DNA from 4 places in the Mesorhizobium sp. WSM4829 genome. Region 2 is predicted to be linked to each of the others. Evidence: predicted binding sites of a transcription regulator. Region 2 holds the regulator's gene; each other region holds the start of a gene.

Region 1 (3,915 bases), on a different contig from region 2:
CCCCTTGCAGAATGGAGGCCATGCGCTCCAGGCCCATGCCGGTGTCGATCGACGGGCGCGGCAGGTCGATGCGCTCATCCTTCGTCACCTGTTCATACTGCATGAACACCAGGTTCCAGAATTCGAGGAAACGGTCGCCATCCTCCTCGGGGCTGCCGGGAGGGCCGCCCCAGATGTGCTCGCCACGGTCGATGAAGATCTCCGAGCACGGACCGCAAGGTCCGGTGTCGCCCATCGCCCAGAAATTGTCCGAGGTCGGAATGCGGATGATGCGATCGTCGGAAAAGCCGGCGATCTTCTTCCAGTAGCCGGCAGCCTCGTCGTCGGTATGATAGACCGTGACCAGCAGCTTGTCCTTCTTCAGCCCGAACTCCCTGGTGATCAGGTTCCAGGCAAGCTCGATGGCGCGCTCCTTGAAATAGTCGCCGAACGAGAAATTACCGAGCATCTCGAAGAAGGTCAGGTGGCGCGCGGTGTAGCCGACATTGTCGAGGTCGTTGTGCTTGCCGCCGGCGCGAACACTCTTCTGAGCCGTCGTGGCACGCGAATAAGGTCGCTTTTCCAGGCCGGTGAAAACGTTCTTGAACTGCACCATGCCGGCATTGGTGAACATCAGTGTCGGGTCATTGCGCGGCACCAGCGGGCTCGACGCGACGACCTCGTGACCCTCCTTGCGGAAATAGTCGAGGAATGTCGACCGGATCTCGTTCACGCCACTCATGAATACTGCCTTTTAGCTTTTAGAGAGAGCCGCCGGCGCGGCCGACGGCAAATGGACATGGCCTTTTAGCCGCCGCGTTGCACCCTGTCCAGAAACACGGAATTGGGCCAATTTGCGGGGCCTGCCGGTCATCTCGTTGCCGGCTTGCCGGTCATCTCGGCGCCACCGCTGAAACGCAAACCGCCGGCGCTAGGCCGGCGGTTCGAACGCAACAATACAGGACTCGATTACACAGGCTGGAGCTGATGCGCGGGAATCATGGCCAAACTCCGGCCACTGCCGAAGCCTACATGGCGCCGGCTTCGTCCTCGAAACCATCGTCTCCGCCTTCGGAACCACCATTCTCGAGGAACTTTTCCGCAATCAGCCCGGCATTCTGCCGTAGTGCCAATTCGATTTCGCGCGCCGTGTCGGGATTGTCGCGCAGGAACAGTTTTGCATTCTCGCGGCCCTGGCCGAGACGCTGCGAATTGTAGGAGAACCAGGCGCCCGACTTTTCGACCACGCCGGCCTTGACGCCGAGGTCGACCAGCTCGCCGGTCTTGGACACGCCCTCGCCATACATGATATCGAACTCGACCACCTTGAAGGGCGGCGCCAGCTTGTTCTTGACCACCTTGACGCGAGTCTGGTTGCCGACGACCTCGTCGCGGTCCTTGACCGAGCCGATGCGGCGAATGTCGAGGCGCACCGAAGCGTAGAATTTCAGCGCGTTGCCGCCGGTCGTGGTCTCGGGCGAACCGAACATGACGCCGATCTTCATGCGGATCTGGTTGATGAAGATGACCATGGTGTTGGAGCGCGAGATCGAGGCGGTCAGCTTGCGCAGCGCCTGGCTCATCAGCCGGGCCTGCAGGCCGGGCAGCGAATCGCCCATCTCGCCTTCGATTTCGGCGCGCGGCGTCAGCGCCGCGACCGAATCGACCACCAGCACGTCGATGGCGCCGGAACGCACCAGCGTGTCGCAGATCTCCAGCGCCTGCTCGCCGGTATCGGGCTGCGAGATCAAGAGGTTTTCGAGGTCGACGCCGAGCTTGCGGGCATAGACCGGGTCGAGCGCGTGCTCGGCATCGACGAAGGCGCAGATGCCGCCCTTCTTCTGGGCCTCCGCCACAGTGTGCAGCGCCAGCGTCGTCTTGCCTGAGCTTTCCGGCCCGTAGATCTCGATGATGCGGCCGCGCGGCAGGCCGCCGACGCCGAGCGCGATGTCGAGGCCAAGCGAACCGGTCGGCACCGTTTCGATCTCGACGACCTGCTCGTTTGCGCCGAGCCGCATGATCGAGCCCTTGCCGAAAGCACGCTCGATTTGCGACAGCGCCGCATCCAGAGCCTTTGATTTGTCCACCGTTTTGTCCTCTACAAGCCGCAAAGAATTCTGAGCCATGATACATCACCCCTTGGTCGTCAATGAAGGCCGGACAATCCGTAATCCCTATCAATTTGTACCTTTTTTGTTCTCGATTGGCAAGGGGATACAACCGATTGAAAAACCAACAATATCCGGATTTGTTCTTTTTTTGTTTCGTGTTTTCACCCAGGATGCATCCCGGGTTCACCCGCAGGATTCTGCAAGGCATCTTCCGAATCGCGCCTCCGGTTGCCGGGTTCCGCCGGACAACCTAGTCTCCTCCCGGCAGCAGCAAAGGTCATCTCACTGGGCATGATGAAGTCGCCGACGATCCTGGCAGTAGGCGGCGCCTATATCGAGCGGCGCGGCCAGGTTTCGGGCGCCTTCGTGCCGGCGGCGTCGAACCCCGGCACGATGCGCGAGGAAGTCGGCGGCGCCGTCTTCAATGCGCTGCGCTGCGCCGTGCGCCGCGGCGTCTCCGGCTCGCTGCTTTCGGTTCGCGGCGGCGATGTTCTGGCCGAGACGGTTTCACGCGCCATTGCTGTGGCGGGGATTGCCGATCTGTCGGTGGTGTTCCTAGATCGCACGACGCCGAGCAACACGACGATATTCGACGGCGACGGCGCGCTGATCGTCGGTCTTGCCGACATGGCGCTCTACGACCTGGCGCTTGCCAAGCAGATCCGCCGTGCCAAGGTGCGCGAGGCAATCAGCACCGCCGATGCAGTCCTTTGCGACGCAAACCTGCCGTCGGCGGCGCTCGAGCGGCTGGTGACGCTTGCAGCCGACAAGCCGGTGTTTGCACTTGCCGTTTCGCCCAGCAAGGCGGCGCGGCTGACGCTGGTGCTTGAGTTTCTGGCGATGGCCTTCATGAACCGGCACGAGGCCGGCGCGCTTACCGGCGCCGACGTCGATGCCGACGAGCGTGGCATTGTCGACGGCCTAAGACGCGCCGGCCTGAAAAGCGGCGTGGTCACCGCTGGTGACGGTCCGGTGCTGGGTTTCGACGCGGCCGGCGCCTTCTCGATCCTGCCACCGAAAAAAGTCACGGTCGGCGCCGCCGATGCGCTGGCGGGCGCGACGATGGCCGCCCTGCTGCGCGGCCTGACGCTGCGCGCAGCGTTGCGCGAAGGCGTTGCCGCAGCAATGCTCGCCGTCGAGAGCGCCACCTTCGCCAGCGCTATCTTTGCCGAGGCGCTGACATTCGTATCCGAGGCGCGCGACCTGGCATGAACCCCGGATGTTGGCGCCGCCCCTCAACCCCCTGCCGGGACCTTCTCCCCGTCAAGGACGGGGAGAAGGGGCTTGGCCGCAACGCCGGCGGCCCCCTCTCCCCGTCCTTCACGGGGGAGAGGGTAAGGGTGAGGGGCAGCGCCGACCTGAAACGATTATCTTAAACTGAGCGGCTAGCGGACACAGCTATTTGCCGGCCCGCAGCCCCGCTTCATAGGCCCGCCGCGCCCAGACCGCCATCTCATCCGGATCGTCGAAGGCGCTGTCGGGAACGCTCCAATACGGCATCGACACCAGCTTGCCGTGCCGCGACCCCGTATAGGTCCATTGCCGGCAGCCGGCCGCCTCGAATTCGGGCGCGCTTTCCGCATCGGCTTTCAGCATCAATTCGTCACGAATGACGATGGCGACGATCACGCCGTCGAAATAGATGCCCTTGCCGCCGAACATCTTGCGAATGCTGACCGGTCCGAGGCCTTCGAAAAGTTCGGCAATGCGTTCATTGTCCATGCCGCGATCATGTCACCCGGATTTCCCCTTGTCATCGCCGCAGCCGGCACCATCCTGACAAGTTGAAAGCCAATTTCGTCGGAGTTTTTCATGCCGCTTCTGC
Region 2 (3,915 bases):
TCTCCATTTCCGGCCTGCACATGGCGCTTGTCGCCGGCACCGTCATGGGATTGCTGCGCGGCGCCTTTGCGCTGTTTCCCGACTTTTCGTCGCGCCGGCCGGTCAAGAAATATGCGGCCGCTGCCGCACTCGTCTCCATCGCTGCCTATCTGATCTTTTCCGGTATCGTGGTCGCGGCTGAACGCAGCTTCATCATGCTGGCGGTAATGCTTGTCGCCGTGCTGTTCGACCGGGCGGCACTCACCATGCGCAACCTGGCGATTTCGGCCATCGTCGTCATCGTCGTGTCGCCGCATGAGGTGGTCGGCGCAAGCTTCCAGATGTCCTTCGCCGCGACTGCGGCTCTCGTGGGCGCCTATGCCGGTTGGTCCGACTACCGTGCCGACAAGGCCAAGGCGCCGCGACAGCGACGGTCACCGGTCGCTTTCGTCACGCGCAAACTTGTCGCTGGGGCAGGCACCATCGCAATGACCTCCGTCATTGCCGGCAGCGCCACCGCGCTCTTCGCCATCTGGCACTTCCAGCGCGTCTCGCCGCTCAGCCTGTTCGCCAATCTGGCCGTCATGCCGATCGTCACGATCGTCATGTTCCTGGCCGTCCTCAGCGCCCTGGCAATGTCTTTCGGCCTCGACGGCCCCTTCCTCTACATGATGGGCAAGGGCCTGACGGCGATGATCGCAATTTCGGGATGGATCTCGGAGCGTTCGCCGGTCGATGCAGTCGGACTGATTTCGTTGCAATCGGTTCTGCTGGTGACGGTCGCCCTGGTCATCGCCACGATGGCGACGACATGGCTGCGGCTTGCCGCACTTCCCTTTGCGCTCGCCGGCCTGCTGACGATTTCCGAGACGCGCATCCCCGACGTGCTGATTTCGGAGGATGCGCATCTGGTGGCGCTGCCGATCGGCGGCGGCGAACTTGCCGTCAACCGGATGCGTTCGAACGAATTCACCACCGACAACTGGAAACATGCGCTGGTTTCAACGACGATCGTCGAGCCGGAGACATTCGAAAAAGGAGATGTGCGGTTCGACATCGCCGACCCGGCCGACCTGCCGCCGGGAGCACCTTTCACCTGCACTGCCGGCCTGTGCCTGGCCCGGCATCCGTCCGGCGCGCTCATTGCGCTCGCCGACGACCGGAAAACCGCGCGGCCGGCCTGTGCCTTTGCGGATTTGATCGTCATCGACGACGCCACAGCCTATTACAAACCCTGCCGCAACCCGCTGGTTCTCGTCGTCACCAAACGGCAGCTCGCCCGCATGGGCAGTGCCGCCGTCTTCTTCGATCCGCTATCGGCGAGGATGCGCGCAGAAATCCGTTTTGCCGTCAGACAGCCATACAGGCCCTGGCATGAGCAGCGGCGATTTTCGCGCGAGGCGAGGGGCCTGCCGCCATACCGCAGGGCCGAGAAACCCCAGAAGCCTGCCGCTCAGTAACGCCGGATCAGTCCGACGAGCTTGCCCTGCACCTTGACCCGGTCCGGCCCGAAGATGCGCGTCTCGTACGCCGGATTGGCGGCTTCCAGTGCGATCGAGGCACCTTTGCGGCGGAATCGTTTCAGCGTAGCTTCCTCCTCGTCGACCAGCGCGACAATGATCTCGCCAGGCTGGGCGGTGTCGGCGTTGCGGATGATGACCGTGTCGCCGTCGAAGATGCCGGCCTCGATCATCGAATCACCCTTGACCTCCAGCGCGTAGTGCGTGCCGCCGGTGATCATGTCCGGTGGCACCGAGATCGAATGCGTCTGGTGCTGGATGGCGTCGATCGGCACACCGGCAGCGATGCGGCCCATCACCGGTATGGAGACGGTGGCAACGACGTCGTCGTCATTGCCGGCAGCACGCATGCGCGAAGGCGCCGGCTTGATCTGGCGTCCGAGGCCGCCCTGTCCAAGCCCGCCCTGGCCAAGGCTGCCTTGAATGACGCTCGGCGAGAATTTGCGCGCCGCATTGAGGCCCGGCGCGATCGAATCGGGCAGGCGCAGCACCTCCAGCGCGCGGGCGCGGTTGGGCAGGCGGCGAATGAAACCGCGTTCCTCCAGCGCCGTGATCAGCCGGTGGATCCCTGATTTGGAGGCGAGGTCGAGCGCTTCCTTCATCTCGTCGAACGAGGGCGGAATGCCGCTTTCCTTCAGCCGTTCGTGAATGAACATCAGCAGTTCATGTTGTTTGCGTGTCAGCATCGCGACCCCCAACAGAATCAGAAAAACAAACCCAGAACAAACACTATCTGTTCCAGTTGTGTTCCGCAACCATTTAAAGTTTAATGAATGTGTTGACGTTTTGTTCAGCGTAGCATCAGCACGCTGCAGGCGGCGCCCGCTGCGGCTGCGGGAGCGAATGGCTCGCGCACGACCAGTCCGTTGGCGTCGGCCAGCATTCTGAGCATCGAGGAATCCTGGATACTGAACGGCGTTGCCTCAAGCGTGCCAGCTTCTTCCTTCACCACCGCGCGTACATAGTCCTGCCTGAGATCGTTGGCCGGCATGGCGGCGCCGAGCCGCGCCTGACGCATGTCCTGGCGGAAGGCGCGGCCGCCGAGCCGCGCCAGCAGCGGCTTCAGAAAGAGCTGCGTGCAGACCAGGCTGGCCACCGGATTGCCGGGCAGGCCGATGCAGCGGATGGCGCCCAGCCGCCCGAACATCAGTGGCTTGCCGGGCCGCATGGCGATTTTCCAGAAATCGAGCGCCATGCCTTCGCCGGTCAGCACGTCATGGACGAGGTCATGGTCCCCGACCGAGGCGCCGCCCAGCGTGACGATGACGTCCGCGCCTGCGTCGACGGCTTTTGTCACCAGCGCGGCGATCGCCTCCTTGCGGTCGGGGGCGATGCCGAGATCGAGTGCGCTGGCGCCGACCGAGCGGGCCGCGGCGGCGACGCCATAGGCATTGGAGGAGATGATCTGGTCGGGGCCAAGGTCGCTGCCCGGCGGCAGCAATTCGTCGCCGGTGGCGATGATGGCGACCAGCGGCCGTTTCACCACGCGGACCTGCTGGTGGTTGGCCGACGCCGCCAGCGACAATGCCGCCGGATCAAGCAGGCGGCCTTTCTCCAGCAGCGCGTCGCCCTTCGAGAAATCGAGCCCGAGGCGGCGGATGTTGCGGCCTTCAACCGTGGGCGCGGTCACTTCGACCATGCCGCCGCCGAGGTCGCGGGCATTCTCCTGGATGACGATGGTGTCGGCGCCTGCGGGAAGCGGCGCGCCGGTGAAGATGCGCACGGCCTGCGCCGGGCCGACTGTTCCGGTAAAGCCGCGACCGGCCGGCGCCATGCCGATCACCGAAAGTCTCGCGGGCACGGACGCGACATCGTCGGCCCGCACGGCGTAGCCGTCCATGGCCGACGCGTTGAATGGCGGCTGGGTGCGGAGCGCCATGAGCGGCTCCGCCAGCACGCGGTCGGCGGCATCCATCAGGGCGACGCTTTCAGCCTGCAAGGGCGCAGCATCCGCAAGCAGGTGCTCGAGCGCCTCGGCGACCGCAATCAGCGCCATTATTGGCCTGCCCTCTGGGCATCCGCCTTGTAGTCGCCGGATTTGCCGCCGGTCTTTTCCACCAGCCTGATGCCGGAGATCGCCATGCCGCGATCGACCGCCTTGGCCATATCATAGATGGTCAGGCAGGCGACCGAGACGGCGGTCAGCGCTTCCATCTCGACGCCGGTCTTGCCGGTGACGCGGGCCAGCGCCGTGACCTTCAGGCCGGGCAGCGTCGCGTCAGGTTCGATGTCTACCGATATCTTGGTCAACAGCAGCGGATGGCAGAGCGGGATCAGCTCATGCGTCCTCTTGGCCGCCATGATGCCGGCGATGCGCGCCGTGCCCAGCACGTCGCCCTTCTTGGCATCGCCGTCGAGAATCATTTTCAGCGTTTCGGGCCGCATCGAGACAAGACCTTCGGCGATTGCCGTGCGG
Region 3 (3,915 bases), on a different contig from region 2:
TGGCCCGGATCCAATGTGTGGCGATGCCAACGCGATGGAATGGGCAATGGCGTGGATTGGAAAAAAGGAACCGCCCAAGGGCAAGGTCGGCTTCATGTATATGCTGGCCGGCGGCACCGACGGCAGCAACACCGATCCTTATGCGACGAAGCCCGAGGAAGGCAACAATTGGGTGGAGACCGGACCGCACGTGATGATCGTCAACGCAATGGATATGATGCAGGGCTATCCGGCTGACCCCAAACCTGACACGTCCAGGCCATATGTGATGTGGGCGGGCACTCCCTACGCACATCTCATGATCCCGGTTAAGTAGCTGCCGCGGCGGGCCGGGCCGCTCACCCTCCCTCAAGGGACCCTCAAGGGGGAGGGGAACGTCACGCCGCCTGCGCCATTCGCTCCGAACTCATGCGGTACGAAATCGCCTCGGCCAGATGGATGCGGCCGACAGTCTCGCTGGCCTCGAGATCGGCCAATGTCCGCGCCACCTTCAGCACCCGGTGATAGGCCCGCGCCGAAAAGCCGAGCTTTTCACTGGCATCCCTGAGCAGCGACAGGCCTGATGCATCCGGCATCGCGATCTCTTCGATGACAGAGGGGGAGCAGTGCGCGTTGGTGGTGACGGAGGTCGCGCCGAGCCGCTCGAAACGTTCGCGCTGGGTTGTCCGCGCGCGGGCCACGCGCAGCGCCACTTCGGCACTTTTCTCCGCCCGGTCCGGCCGGATCAGATCGCTGGCCGAGACCGCCGGCACCTCGATCCGGAGATCGATGCGGTCGAGCAGCGGGCCTGATATGCGCGCCTGGTAGTCGGTGCGGCAGCGGTCGCCGCGCAGGCAGCGATAGCCCGGCTCGCCGGCCATGCCGCAGCGGCACGGGTTCATCGCCGCGACCAGCTGGATGCGCGCCGGATAGGTGACGCGATGATTGGCGCGGGCGATCATGCAGTCGCCGGTCTCCAGCGGCTGGCGCAGCGCGTCGAGCGCCTGCGGCGAGAATTCGGGAAACTCGTCGAGGAACAGCACGCCGTGGTGGGCCAGCGAGGCCTCGCCCGGCCGCACGCGCAGGCCGCCGCCGACGAGCGCCGCCATCGAGGCCGAATGGTGCGGCGCGCGGAACGGCCGCCGGTCGGTCAGCTTGCCTTCACCAAGCTCGCCGGCCACCGAGGCGATCATCGAGACTTCGAGCAATTCCCTCGGCGCCAGCGGCGGCAGGATCGACGGCAGCCGCTGCGCCAGCATCGATTTTCCCGATCCTGGCGGACCGATCATCAACATGTTATGGCCGCCGGCCGCCGCCACTTCGAGTGCCCGCTTGGCGGTCTCCTGGCCCTTGATGTCGGCAAGATCCGGCAGGTCGCGCGCCGAGGCATGGATGCCGGCCTCCGGCCGCGACAGCACTTGCGTGCCGCGAAAATGATTGGCGATGGCGATCAGGCTGCGCGGCGCCAGAATGTCGAAATCCTTGCCGGCCCACGCCGCTTCCGGGCCGCAGGCGAAAGGGCAGATCAGGCCCTTGCCTTCGGCATTGGCGCCGATCGCCGCCGGAAGCGCGCCGGCCACCGCGGCGATGGTGCCGTCGAGCGACAGTTCGCCAAGCACGACGTAGCCGGCCAGCATGTCGCCTGGAATGGCGCCAAGCGCCGCCATCAGGCCAAGCGCGATCGGCAAATCGTAATGGCTGCCTTCCTTGGGCAGGTCGGCAGGCGCCAGATTGACGGTGACCTTCTTCGACGGCATCGACAGGCCCGATGCGTGCAGCGCCGCCTGCACCCGCTCCCGGCTTTCGGCCACCGCCTTGTCGCCGAGGCCGACGATGTGCATGTTGACCTTGCCGGGCGCGATCATCACCTGCACGTCGACCGGCACGGCCTCGATGCCCTGGAAAGCGACCGTACGGACCCGCGCAACCATCTTTTCTCCCTCGGACATGGGCCCGCCCGAAGCCCATGCGATCATGCCGCGAACGGCGTCATCTGAGACAACCACAGATTTTGGGCAAAGGCAAGAACATTACGGGAACAATCGAACGTGGTGCCTGGATGGCGCCGCATCGGCTACGGATCGGAAAACGGCTGTTCCGCCAAGCATCGGCGCTACTTGCGCTTGTCCTCGACCGCATCCCAGAACAGGCTGGCGATATCGGCGCCGCCGAAGCGTTTTACCTCGCGCACGCCGGTCGGCGACGTCACGTTGATCTCCGTCATGTAGTCGCCGATCACGTCAATGCCGACGAGGATGAAGCCGCGCTCTTTCAGCGACGGGCCGATGCGGGCGCAGATCTCGCGTTCGCGCTCCGTTAGTTCGGTTTTTTCGGCGCGGCCGCCGACATGCATGTTGGAGCGGGAATCATGCTCGGCCGGCACCCGGTTGATGGCGCCGACCGGTTCACCGTCGATCAGGATGATGCGCTTGTCGCCGGCGCGCACCTCCTTCAGATAACGCTGAACGATGTAGGGCTCGCGGAACATCTGGCCGAACATTTCGAGCAGCGAGGCGAGGTTGCGATCGGCCTCGTGCAGGTGGAAGATGCCGGCGCCGCCATTGCCGTAGAGCGGCTTGACGATGATGTCGCCGAACTCCTTGCGGAAGGCGGCAACCTCTTGGCTGTCCTTGGTGATCAGCGTTTCCGGCATCAGGTCGGGAAACTCGGTGACGAAGATCTTTTCCGGGCTATTGCGCACCCAGGCCGGGTCGTTGACCACCAGCGTCCTGGGATGGATGCGCTCGAGTATGTGCGTCGTGGTGATGTAGTTCATGTCGAACGGCGGATCCTGCCTGAGCAGGATGACGTCCATCTCCGACAGGTCGGTGCGCACTTTCTCGCCGAGCGAATAGTGATTGCCCTTCTCGTCGAGGACCTGCATTTCCTCGACGCCGGCAAACACCTTGCCGTCGCGCAGCGACAGCCGGTCGGGCGTATAATGGAACAACTGGTGGCCGCGTCGCTGCGCTTCCAGCGACAGCGCAAACGACGTGTCGCCGGCAATCGAGACGGTGGAGATGTGGTCCATCTGGACAGCGATTTTCAGAGGCATGGCGGATCTCCGGCGGATCGGATGGGCTGCTTGCCCTTACAACCTCCCCGGTCATCTGCCAATCGCGACATTTTGAGGATTGCCTGCTGGGCGTAGGTGAGGCGCAGGCGGAGCGCCTTGCCCAGTTCGGTTGCGCCGGCAGCAACGATTCCTGTTCGGCGGGCCGGTTGGTTTCGATGCCACGCTCGGCTATCCCAGAAATTCGCTCCGTGGCACCTTGCGCTCAAGGCGATCTGACGAGCGACTTGTCAGACATAAGCCCGCGAATTTGCGTTTTCTCCTTGCTCCCCCGACCGGTCTGGCTAGGATGCGCGCCGACCGAGCCTACGGCGCCGCGCGTCCTTTTGGATGCGCAAACGACGCTGTAGCACTTTGATTTTGCGCATGATCGTTTCCGAAAATCGAAACCGATTTTCGGGGTCATGCGCAGGGAGAAAAAAATGATGCCATCGGCGCGCTTTGCCGACCTTGAGGGCGCTTCGGTGCTGATTACCGGCGGCGGCTCCGGAATTGGCGCGGCGCTGACCGAGGGTTTTGCCCGCCAGGGGGCAAAGGTCGCCTTCATCGACATCGCCGACGGCCCGAGCCTGGCGCTGGCCGATCGCATCGAAAAGGATCTCGGCCGCCGCCCCCTCTATCTCAAGACCGACATACGCGACGTCGAGGCGCTGCGGGCTTCGGCCGCCAGGGCGGCAGAGGCGCATGGCGACGTCACCGTGCTGGTCAACAATGCAGCACTTGACGATCGCCACGCGGTGGAAGACGTCACCGTGGAGTTCTGGGACAACAACCAGGCGGTCAACCTGCGTCCGCATTTCTTCTCCGCACAGGCGGTGGCGCCGGGCATGAAGCGCGCCGGCGGCGGCTCGATCATCAACTTC
Region 4 (3,915 bases), on a different contig from region 2:
GCCAATGTGCATCAGCCGATCATGCAGTTCGCCGGCCGTCATATTGGGGCCGATGGCGCATTTTTCGGCCATCGCCACCGGGCCGGTGTCTAGGCCCTCTTCCATCCGCATCACCATCATGCCTGCCTCGGTATCGCCGGCCATGATGGCGCGCTGGATAGGGGCGGCGCCGCGCCAGCGTGGCAACAGCGACGCGTGACCATTGAGGCAGCCGAGCCGCGGCGCCTCGAGAATGGGTTTGGGCAACAGCAATCCATAGGCGACGACGACGGCGACATCGGCCCGCAAGGCGCGGAACGCCTGCTGCTCGGTCTCGTTCTTCAGCGACACCGGCGTCCGCAGTTCGAGGCCCAGCCGCTCGGCATCGCGCTGCACCGGCGACGGCGTCAGTTCCAGCCCGCGGCGACCGGCGGCGCGCGGCGGCTGAGTGTAGACGGCTCCAATCTCATGTCCAGCATCCGCGACCGCCCGCAGCGTCGGCACCGAGAATTCGGGCGTACCCATGAAGATGACGCGCAAGGGCATTTTGTTCGGCCGTTAAGTCGGCTCAGTCGAAGTCGCGAACTTTGCGGGTCGGCGACCGAAGTCGCGTTTCCTTTCTGCTTCGATTTCGTTCATGATCTTGGCGAATTCATCGCCAATTGCGTTTTCAGCAGCGAATGCCGCGCGAATCGCGTCCCATGCCGAAAGACCCGGCTCCAGCCTTGCTTGCCTTTCGGCGACCATGCCTTCGCGCAGAAGAGCTATCGCCTTGCCCGACAGGCTCTGGCCGCTCTTACGCGCCGCCTGCTCGATTTCCCGCTTCAAGGGTTCGGGAATATTTCTGGTCAGCATGTCGCTCATCGGCGTCTCCATTTCCTGATCTGGAACAGGGTAGAGGGGCGCTGTCCCGCCAACATCTTCGAAAGGTTCAGCATCAAACTGCGCGAGTATCGCCCTATCCCACTAACTTGCCCGGCGCCTTGCTGCCTGATGGTTTGTCCCTGGCGAGCTTCTTGAACTTCTTCACCACCATGTCGCGCTTCAGCTTCGAGATGTGGTCGATGAACAGAACGCCGTTGAGATGGTCGATTTCGTGCTGCAGGCAAGTCGCCATCAGCCCTTCGGCCTCGATCTCCTGCAGCTTGCCGTCGCGATCGAGATATTTCACCCGCACGGCGGCAGGGCGCTCGACCTCGGCATAGTAATCCGGGATCGACAGGCACCCCTCCTCGTAGACCGAGCGCTGATCGGCGCTCTCAAGAATCTCGGGATTGATGAAGACATGCGGCGCCGGCGGCTCGTCTTCCTTGGCGAGGTCGATCACCAGCATGCGCAGCGGTTCGCCGATCTGGATCGCCGCCAGACCAATGCCCGGCGCGTCATACATCGTGTCCAGCATATCGTCGGCCAGTTTGCGCAAGGCGCCGTCGACGCGCTCGACCGGTTTCGAAACCTGGCGCAGGACGGGATCGGGAAGGATGATGAGCGGCTTGATCGACATGGCGTCTCACCTAAGACCTCGCACGAAAAGCGTCAACCGGGGCATTTGCAGCGGCGTTCACGTTTTGATCTGTGTCGTCAGGCCGAATCATCTATGCTGTCCGATATGAACGACCTGACCACCATCCTGTCCGAACCGATCGCCCGGCTCGGCGCCACCACGATCACGCTCGGCCACGCGCTGGCATTCGGCGCGGTCCTGTTCCTGGGCCTGTTCGTGGCGCTCGTCGTCGCGCTCTGGCGCTCGGCCAAGGCGCGTGCGGTGGCTGCCGCGGAAGCCGCCGACCACGCCCGCGACGCCGAGGCGCGGATGGCCGGCATCCTGGCAAGCCAGGCCGAGATGCAGGGCCGCATGGGCGCCATCGCCGAAGTGTTCGGGGCGCGGCAGGCCGAACTCACGCAGTCGATCGGCCAGCGTCTCGACGCGATGACCGGCCGTCTCGGCCAGACCATGACCGAGCAGACGAAATCGACGCATGAAAGCCTCGCCAAACTGCAGGAGCGGCTGGCGGTCATCGATACAGCGCAAGGCAACATCCAGTCGCTCGCCAGCCAGGTCGTGCAACTTCAGGCAATCCTCTCCAACAAGCAGACGCGCGGCGCCTTCGGCCAGTCGCGCATGGAGGCGATCGTCGCCGATGGCCTGCCGCACGGCGCCTATGAATTCCAGGCGACCCTGTCGAACGGCAACCGGCCCGACTGCCTGGTGAAGATGCCGAACGGAGCGCCTGCACTTGCCATCGACGCCAAGTTTCCGCTGGAAGCGTGGAATGCCATCCGTGCCGCCGAAGGCGCCGATTTGCAGAAGGTCGCCGCACAGGCGTTCCGGCGCGATATCGAGGTGCATGTCCGCGATATTTCCGACAAATACCTGATCCAGGGCGAGACGCAGGACACCGCCTTCATGTTCGTGCCGTCGGAATCGGTATTCGCCGAGATCCACGAGAATTTCGAGGGGATTGTCCACAAGGCGCACCGCGCCCGCATCGTCATCGTCTCGCCGTCGCTGCTGATGCTGTCGATCCAGGTCATCCAGGCGATCCTCAAGGACGCCCGCATGCGCGAGCAGGCGCATCTGATCCAGGGCGAAGTCATCCGGCTGATGGAGGATGTCTCGCGCCTCGACGAGCGGGTGCGCAAGCTGCAGAGCCATTTCGGCCAGTCGGCCAAGGATATCGACGATATCCTCGTCTCGACGTCGAAGGTGACCAAGCGCGGCCAAAAGATCGAGGCGCTGGAGTTCGGCGCGCAGCCGACGGAGGGCGACGCCGGATCGGGCAGCGCGAAGACCGAAGCGGGTGCGCGCGTCGCCGATTCCAAGACCGGCCAACTGCGGCTAAGGGTCGTCGAAGGCGACGACTGAGAGGCTACTGCTCCTCGACGATCATCGTGCCTTCGAACTCCGGCAGCCAAGGCAGCGCCGAGCGGTGCCAGATCTGTTTTCTCGGGATCAGTTGTTCGCGCTGCCGCGCCGTGCCGACCCTGATGCCGTAGACTTTCGGCCCGTCGCCGACCGACGTGGCATAGAGGTGCGTACCGCACTCGCCGCAAAAGGCCTGGGCGCGCCTGGCGCCGCTCGCTGCGGTCTTGATGTAGATCTTCGGCGTGCCCTTGGTGATCCGGTAGTGCTCCTCCGGCGCCGGCACGGTCACCCGAAACGCTGTTCCGGTCAGCTGCTGGCAATCGATGCAGTGACAAATACTGGTGTTGTCCGGATCGACCTCCGCCTCGTAAGTGATGGCGCCGCAATGGCACCCGCCGTCGATTTTCATCTTCGCTCCTCCCTTCAGCCGAGCCTCGATGCGTTGGAGCTTAACGGCGCACCGGCCGAAGCTCCACCGGCAATCACAACGCGCGAACCGTCCGGTGGTTCAAGACTGCGGCGCCGACGCCTGTTCGATGACTTCTTCCGTCCAGACCTTGAAACCGGCCAGCATACCCGGCCCGAAGATATGGGTCAGCGGCACATCGGCCGCGTCGCGGCCGGAGGCGATCAGGATGCGGCCGATGCGCGGCGCATTGTTGCGCGGATCGAAGGCATGCCAGCGGCCGCCGAGATAGACCTCCATCCAGGCGGCGAAGTCCATGTCCGACCACGGTTTCGGCAAACCGATGTCGCTGATGTAGCCGGTGCAATAGCGCGTCGGGATGTTCAAGGCGCGGCAGAAGGCGACGGCGAGATGGGCAAAGTCGCGGCAGACCCCGCTTTGCTCACGATAGGCCTCTGCTGCCGTGCGCGTCGGCCGCGCGTTGCCGTAGTTGAAGATGATGTGGTTGTGGACGAAATCGCAGACCGCCTGCACGCGTGGAATACCGAGCGGTGAGTGGCCGAACAGCCGCCACGCCTCGTTCGCCAGCACGTCGCTCTCGCAATAGCGGCTCGGCAGCAGGAACAGCAGCGTCTCCGACGGCAGGTCGCGCACCTCGTGCTGC

Evidence for each region. The regulator LexA, encoded in region 2, represses DNA repair genes until DNA is damaged. The targets are predictions, from matches to a motif close to TGTTCNNNNTGTGTTCNG.
Region 1: recA (recombinase RecA) is a predicted target of LexA. The motif match lies at 2,229-2,246, and genes of this name have one in related genera.
Region 3: AC0L17_RS00805 (YifB family Mg chelatase-like AAA ATPase) is a predicted target of LexA. The motif match lies at 2,003-2,020, and genes of this name have one in related genera.
Region 4: AC0L17_RS01430 (DNA recombination protein RmuC) is a predicted target of LexA. The motif match lies at 1,538-1,555, and genes of this name have one in related genera.

What each region holds. Positions count from the first base shown of each region.
Region 1 covers NZ_JBVVQJ010000012.1:78,967-82,881, forward strand. Annotated here, with positions in the region: gene alaS (alanine--tRNA ligase) at 1-721, opposite strand, end outside; gene recA (recombinase RecA) at 1,008-2,105, opposite strand; gene AC0L17_RS14195 (carbohydrate kinase family protein) at 2,382-3,302, shown strand; gene AC0L17_RS14200 (TfoX/Sxy family protein) at 3,489-3,812, opposite strand; gene AC0L17_RS14205 (GFA family protein) at 3,903-3,915, shown strand, end outside.
Region 2 covers NZ_JBVVQJ010000016.1:125,277-129,191, reverse strand. Annotated here, with positions in the region: gene AC0L17_RS17455 (ComEC/Rec2 family competence protein) at 1-1,439, shown strand, start outside; gene lexA (transcriptional repressor LexA) at 1,433-2,185, opposite strand; gene AC0L17_RS17445 (molybdopterin molybdotransferase MoeA) at 2,290-3,495, opposite strand; gene moaC (cyclic pyranopterin monophosphate synthase MoaC) at 3,495-3,915, opposite strand, start outside.
Region 3 covers NZ_JBVVQJ010000001.1:195,555-199,469, forward strand. Annotated here, with positions in the region: gene AC0L17_RS00800 (hypothetical protein) at 1-316, shown strand, start outside; gene AC0L17_RS00805 (YifB family Mg chelatase-like AAA ATPase) at 378-1,910, opposite strand; gene gshB (glutathione synthase) at 2,093-3,034, opposite strand; gene AC0L17_RS00815 (SDR family NAD(P)-dependent oxidoreductase) at 3,475-3,915, shown strand, end outside.
Region 4 covers NZ_JBVVQJ010000001.1:327,756-331,670, reverse strand. Annotated here, with positions in the region: gene fmt (methionyl-tRNA formyltransferase) at 1-525, opposite strand, end outside; gene AC0L17_RS01440 (plasmid stabilization protein) at 538-843, opposite strand; gene def (peptide deformylase) at 938-1,483, opposite strand; gene AC0L17_RS01430 (DNA recombination protein RmuC) at 1,589-2,845, shown strand; gene AC0L17_RS01425 (GFA family protein) at 2,850-3,254, opposite strand; gene AC0L17_RS01420 (transglutaminase-like domain-containing protein) at 3,354-3,915, opposite strand, start outside.